Regions from separate parts of the Aurantivibrio infirmus genome, predicted to be linked through region 2. Evidence: predicted binding sites of a transcription regulator. Region 2 holds the regulator's gene; the other holds the start of a gene.
The links. Region 2 encodes FNR, which switches genes on or off when oxygen is low (the NO sensors DNR and NnrR bind a similar motif). Its sites were predicted from a motif close to TTGATNNNNATCAA; they were not measured.
Positions count from the first base shown of each region.

Region 1: ACYUCY_RS13990 (OmpW/AlkL family protein) is a predicted target of FNR. The motif match lies at 2,109-2,122, and genes of this name have one in related genera.

Region 1 is NZ_BAAFSK010000006.1:48,160-51,585, reverse strand. Features, by position in the region: gene ACYUCY_RS13995 (type I secretion system permease/ATPase) at 1-764, opposite strand, end outside; gene ACYUCY_RS13990 (OmpW/AlkL family protein) at 1,341-2,042, opposite strand; gene ACYUCY_RS13985 (GGDEF domain-containing protein) at 2,324-3,426, opposite strand, start outside.
Region 2 is NZ_BAAFSK010000003.1:447,981-451,406, forward strand. Features, by position in the region: gene ACYUCY_RS08740 (GGDEF domain-containing protein) at 1-366, opposite strand, end outside; gene cobB (Sir2 family NAD+-dependent deacetylase) at 642-1,376, shown strand; gene fnr (fumarate/nitrate reduction transcriptional regulator Fnr) at 1,557-2,312, shown strand; gene ACYUCY_RS08755 (DUF4202 domain-containing protein) at 2,436-3,017, shown strand.

The DNA.
Region 1 (3,426 bases), on a different contig from region 2:
GCAAAGGAACCTACCGATGCTGGACGCGCTTCCATTCGCAAACCCAGCACACGTTCCATAATTATCGCGGATAGTTTTATGTCGATGCGCTTGCTAGCTAAATCCAAAAAATAGCCGCGCATAGTTCGCAACACGGCATCTACAATTAAAATGATCGCGACACCAATGCTCATCATCCATAAAGTTTCTACTGCAAAATTTGGAACAACACGATCGTAAACATTCATGGTGAATAAGGGGATCGATAGCGCGAGGATATTGATAACAAAAGCGGCAATGAGTACATCGCGATACAATGCAGTATTTTCTTTAAATACTTTCCAAAACCAATGCTCGCTGTGATCATGACTTAAGGCAGGCGCTCGCGCATCAAAACGAAACTTCGGTCGCGCTAAAATACAGACACCAGTATAGCGTTGTTGAAATTCTTCGAATGGTTCCTCAACCACCGACTCACTCAATTCTGGATACACAACTTTTACATTGTGGCTATCATCAGCCCAACCAACAATTATGCAGACTTGCTCATCATTGAGTAACAGAATTGCGGGAGTTAAAGCGCGATGCAATTTATGCAAGGGCTTACGCATTATTTTTGAGGATAAGCCGACACGGCTGGCAGCGCGGATAAACAAAGACGGCGTGAGGCGATTATCTTGCAGAGGCAAGCCGGCGATCAGCGCTTCTCGAGTGGTGGGTATGCCATGATGTTTGCCAAGATAAAGCAGGCTCTCGACAAGTGGGTCTAACTCGGCAATTTCCATTTTTCAACTCTATTTAATTTTGCTGGCGCTTCACGGTAATTAAGGTAATTACTACCCAGTGTAGTCGGCGCTTGCTCGAGGGGGCTTTAACCTTGCAGCCTGTACAGAAATTCATCACAAAGAAATTAACCTTGTCGCTCTTATAACCTAGTGCGAAGTATAAGTGCTTTTATGTTCTCTAAGTGAATCTAAGTTGAAGTGATTTCTGAGATATCGCCTGCAAGTAACTCACAACTAGGATAGTTACCTCAACAGCGAATACCAGTGGACTCGTCGTATATTCAAACCATTTAACTAAAACTAGGAAAGCAGCCAGCATAAAGATGCTGAACACGCTCTAGAATGGCTACTTTTTGAGCGCCAGGAAGAAGTGATTAAAAAACGAATTCCAAACAGAATAGCGACGGACTGCCGATTATTGCAGACACCACCGCTCGCATCCGCGCATAGCCTACGACCTTTAATCTTGCTCCTATAAGGCTATAGGCGAAAACAGGCATTCTCGCCGCTACCTGCAAAACCCTTATAAATACGTGTCTCACAGCGTCGCATTTAGGTTTTTACATGTGTCATCAATCAGAGTTTGAGGCCCAGGCCAATCATGTACACCATGGGGTCAATATCGATATCCGCCTCCAAATTGAGTCCAACATCTAAATCAATTTTAGCCGTCGTATCAATATCCGCCTTCCAAACCGACATATTCAAACTTAAAGAGTCACTCAATTGAAAGTCTGCGCCAATTTCAAATGCTAAACCGAGAGAGTTGTCCAGCTTCACACTGCCAGAACCAAGTGCGGCTTCGGTTTGAGAATTTAATTCCTCACTAAAAAAAATCGTATAGTTAATTCCGACACCAATGTAAGGTTGAAATCTGTTGGCCGATGCTAAAGGAAAATATTGCAAGCTGAGCGTCGGTGGCAGATGTTTTACATCAGCAACATCTAGTGAATTGGGCAGTGCGAGGGCAGATCCGCCCTGTAGTGTTGCAGTATGTTTAAACGGCGAAGATGCCAGCAATTCAAGGCCGAGATGATTTGTTAACATATAAGTCAAGGTAAGACCTAATTGGGTATTTGCATCCACAGTAACATTCGTATTTGGAATAGAGCCTATTTGTTGGACGAAAAGATTGTTGCTGCTAGAGTCTGGATCGGCTTTGGCTATGCCAGCGCGCACGATCAGGTCACCTTTTTCATGAGCAACGACATTAGCTGAACTAATAGAAATAATTAAACTTAAAGCTGCTACGGATGTTTTCAAAATCTTATTAACCATTACTTTTTCCTACCCCGTTTTTGACAATCTAATTAGCCCATTTTATCTATACGGACAAAAAAATTAATGATTTGAATCAATCGATGTTGTTTAAGGAATTAATTTTATTTTTTGGAAGTTCGAGGTGTTTTTTTGGGTTTTAGATCGACTTAAGAGTTCTCAAATAAAAAGAAGAGCCGCATAATTTAGATCATTGGACCTAACTATTTGGGGCTGAAAAAGGAAAGGGCAACGGATTTTTACCGAGTTCAACACACTGCAATTTAAATAAAATTTTGAAATTATTTAATCATGCATTGATTTCGGCCATTGTTTTTCGCCTCATACATTGCTTGATCTGCACGATCAAAAACCAAATCAATATTATCGTTGTCGATAAATTCGCTGATGCCTACCGATACGGTGATAGACACAGGATTATTTTTAAAATGAAAAGGTGTTTTTTCAATCGCTTCCCGGACCTGATTCATGACCATAATCGCATCCTGCTTAGCGGTTTCCACCAACAGAATCACGAATTCTTCACCGCCGTAACGGGTAATAAAATCGACCTCTCTAAGGCGTAGTTGCAGCGCCTTGCTGACCAATTGAAGTACTTTGTCGCCTGCTTGATGGCCAAAGTTGTCGTTAATCTTTTTGAAATGGTCAATATCTACAATAGCCATACTTAATGGGTTTTTATATCGAAGCCAACGAGTATATTCGTGATGAGAACGCTCGTTATAAGCTTCACGATTTGGCAGCCCAGTTAAGGCGTCTGTTTGTGCTTTTTGTTTTTGCTCGACTAAATTTTCGCGAGTTTTCTGCGCATCTTTTTCAAGTAAGGTCGCATGTTCAAGGAGCACTTTTATTTGTTCCGATAAAGAAGTCTGACCCGGCTCTTGTGAAACCGGAGGAGTAACAACGACTTTTCGTATTTTGAGTATCTGATCATTCACCGACGATTTTAATGCTTCGAGCTCCGTTGCACGATCGACATGTACAGACAACGCTGTTAATTCACTGTCAATTTCCTTTTGAAAACTCTCTTGAGACTTTTGTTCTTCAGACAATGTAACAGCCGCGGTACCGGCAATATTTTGAATTTCGAGTAATTGTTGGTTAATTTGCAAAAGGTATTTTCCAAACTCATCATTAGCCGCTAAGTGCGACTGCATAAATAGATCTCGAATGTCTTCCAAGGTCGGCACTAGATCGCGCCAATTTAAGCCTCTTTTAATGCGTGAACGAGCATTATTAATTTTTTCTTCAACACAGCTGGCGGGCTCAATATCATCTAGTAGACGTTTTAATACCTCGCTTACTTTTACGGCCAATAATTGCTGGTCGATCTGGAAATTGTTTGTTGCCACTTCCGATTGCAGCTCTATAAATTCTTGCTTAG
Region 2 (3,426 bases):
TCGGGTTTTAGTTAGTACATCTAACTCGCCTAATTTTACTGTCGGTACCGGCCCATACAAATCTAGAAAAAAGTCTTCGCTATATCTCAACTGCAGTCGATTCTCAAAATTGTCGACATCTAAAAGTTCCAAAAGTGAATCTAAACTGTAATCGGGGTCATAAAGGACTAAGCTCACAGTGCTTAATTCAAAATGCTTTGGTGCATTATTTAATAACGCATCTAGCAGTTCTGGCAAACCTTTGCAGCTTAACAACTGGAATTCGAAATCGTAAAACTTTGCCTGTATTTGTTGATTCTCATCAATTCGTGCCAACAATTCAGCCACAGATTGTTTAGAATCCTCAGGTTTAAGATCATTTTTCATCACGCTATCTCTTAATTCCTAAACGGCAAAACTTGGGCTGATAATCTGTAGTAAGCATATTTTCATTTTTGATATTTACATTAATAGTTTAGGCTTACAAATTAGCATTTGGTCTTCGTTGTTCTTACAACCCCTTCATAAATAAAAAGGAGGCTTGATAGACCCCTTGGTTTCACAGTAGAGTACTTTCGCTCTCGCGTTGTTTCACCTTAGAGCCGAACTTAGACATTAAATTCAAAATTCGGCGGCCGAATTGTAATCTGAATTGAATTAATATGACCAATTTATTGCCCTCTTCACCCTTAGCTTCAAAAAAATATCGCTCAATTGTTGTACTAACCGGTGCGGGAATTTCTGCTGAGTCGGGTATTAAAACTTTTCGCGCTGCGGACGGACTATGGGAAAACCATCGCATTGATGACGTTGCGACACCGGAAGCTTTTGCTAGAAACCCCGAGCTGGTGCAGCGTTTTTATAATCAACGCAGACAACAGCTACTCGACGGCATTACACCGAATCTTGCTCATCGTGCGCTAGCAGATTTTGCTCAACGACATGAGGGTGAATTCACATTAATTACTCAGAATATAGACGATCTCCACGAAAAAGCCGGAAGTTCCGTAATCCATATGCACGGCGAATTACTAAAATCCCGCTGTCTGAAATCCGGAAAAGTTCAAACCTGTGAAGAAGACATTCTCGTTGACTCCGTTTGTCTCTGTTGCAAACAGCCAGGAACTTTAAGACCGCATATTGTATGGTTTGGTGAAATGCCTCTGTATATGAACGACATTCAGCATGCTCTTGAGGCCTGCGACCTTTTTGTCGCCATAGGTACTTCAGGGAATGTTTACCCTGCCGCTGGCTTTTTTCAGCTAGCCAAAGCAGCTGGGGCGGATACATTAGAGTTGAATCTAGAAGCTTCTGTAAATGGTAGTGCCTTTGATTATTGCTTACAGGGTCCCGCCTCATCACTCGTTCCGGCGATTTTCCAAACTATTAATACCTAATTAGGCTCACCACACCCTTGTTTGGCAAAAAAGAATTTTTGACATCACAAGTCGCTATACCCTACCCTTTTCACCTGTGTGCCATGACTCTATCTTAGGGAATACAATTTTGTGTTAATATCCACGGATTCGGGTCTTTTTTAAAAGTTTAAGTCAATAAAAGTACTAGGTAGTTTACTTATGTCAGAAAGCCCGCTAAAAATAATCCCCACCTGTCATGCCACGCCAAATGTTTCTTGCTCACAGTGCCGACTTGCTTCTATTTGTTTACCGATCAGTTTACACGTCGAAGAAATCGATCAAGTCGACAGTATCATTCAGCGCGGACGCCCCTTACATAAAGGGGATTATTTATACCGAATGGAAGATGAGTTCCATTCGGTATATGCGGTCAGATCAGGGACCATAAAAACCGTTGCCATTACCAATAGCGGTCAGGAACAAGTTACCGGTTTTTACCTGCCGGGCGAAATTCTCGGTTTGGACGGCGTTGGCAACGGGAATCACTCGAATTCCGCTATTGCCCTCGAAACCTCGGCGGTTTGTGAAATACCCTTTAACAAAATGGAAGAATTGGGCAAGCAAGTTCCCAATTTAAATCGTCATTTATTTCGCTTGATGGGAAAAGAAATCACCGCTGACCAGCAGCTGATTACCTTGCTCAGTAAAAACAATGCGGAAGAAAGGGTTGCAACATTACTACTCAGCATTTCTAGTCGAAACGGTCAACGCAAGCTGTCTTTAACGAGCTTCCGCTTACCCATGTCTCGAGCAGATATCGGTAACTATCTTGGTTTGACGGTAGAAACAGTCAGCCGAACGCTAAGTCGCTTTCAAAAAGAAGGCTTAATCGTCGCCGATAAAAAAGATATTCAGATAGTTGACCTAAATGCCCTTCGTAAGATTGCAGATATCAGCTTATTTGATGTCGCTTAAACTATCCTCGGCTTGTCCTTAAAAAATCATCGCCCGACTTTTTCTCTTGACCAAATTAAATACCCTCGCCTCCGCTGCAATTAGGTGAAAAACGCCCAATTAAAAATTCACGAAGAAGTTCCTATGACAACTAAACTCGCTCAGGTTATCGAAGATATCGACGCCGTTAATCAACAAGACCCAAACAAAATTATCGTTTCCGGCAGCCCCTCCTCCAAAGAACTACTGTATTCTCGCCGCATGAGCGAGCGGCTATCTGAGTTTGAGCCTAAAGCTTCTGAACACTTGAGTATTGCAGCACATGGTCAACATATCGCACGCTGGAAAATCCCTCGTTCGTCCTATGAAAAGACTCGAGCAGGTTACCTTAAATGGAGAAAAGATCTCGGGGTGTATCATGGCGAACAACTCGCATTGATCATGGCAGCACGAGACTACTCCAACGCCGATATTGAGAGAGTAAAAAAAATAGTTGGCAAAAAGGGGATTAAATCGGACCCAGAAATTCAAACCCTAGAAGATGTTATTTGTTTGGTTTTTATCGAACACTATCTCGAGGCTTTCGCTCTAGAACATGAAAAAGAGAAAATAATCGATATTATTCGCAAGACCTGGACGAAAATGTCAGATCGAGGCCAGCAAGCAGCACTTAAAATCTCGTTGCCGGATCAACTAAACTTGCTAGTTGGTCAGGCGTTAAATTGATCAAAACGAACAAAATCACCGCACCGGCTCCGATTTCTCCAAACAATATGTAATGGGAAATCACCGAGTTTAAGCTCATTCAAATCTCATATAGCGAGCCGCCAATCGTTCGATTTGCGAGCAATTTTTTACCGCAATCCGACACCAAATCGGATAAATACCCGCCAAAGCGATCAAATATCGCCCAAATAGATGCTTTACATTCCGCTTAACAGTTCTCTACGAAACTCCATTCTTATAACCGAAAGCATGGGATGCCTCAGTAGATATGCCGAAATTTTGGTCAAATGTGGTATAAAAACGACCGTTTAAGAATATTTTGTTAAGACTAAAGTATTAGCGTTGACTTGTTTTTCACCTGTGATATACATCACGTCACATATGCGAATTACTTTTAATACCCATTCAG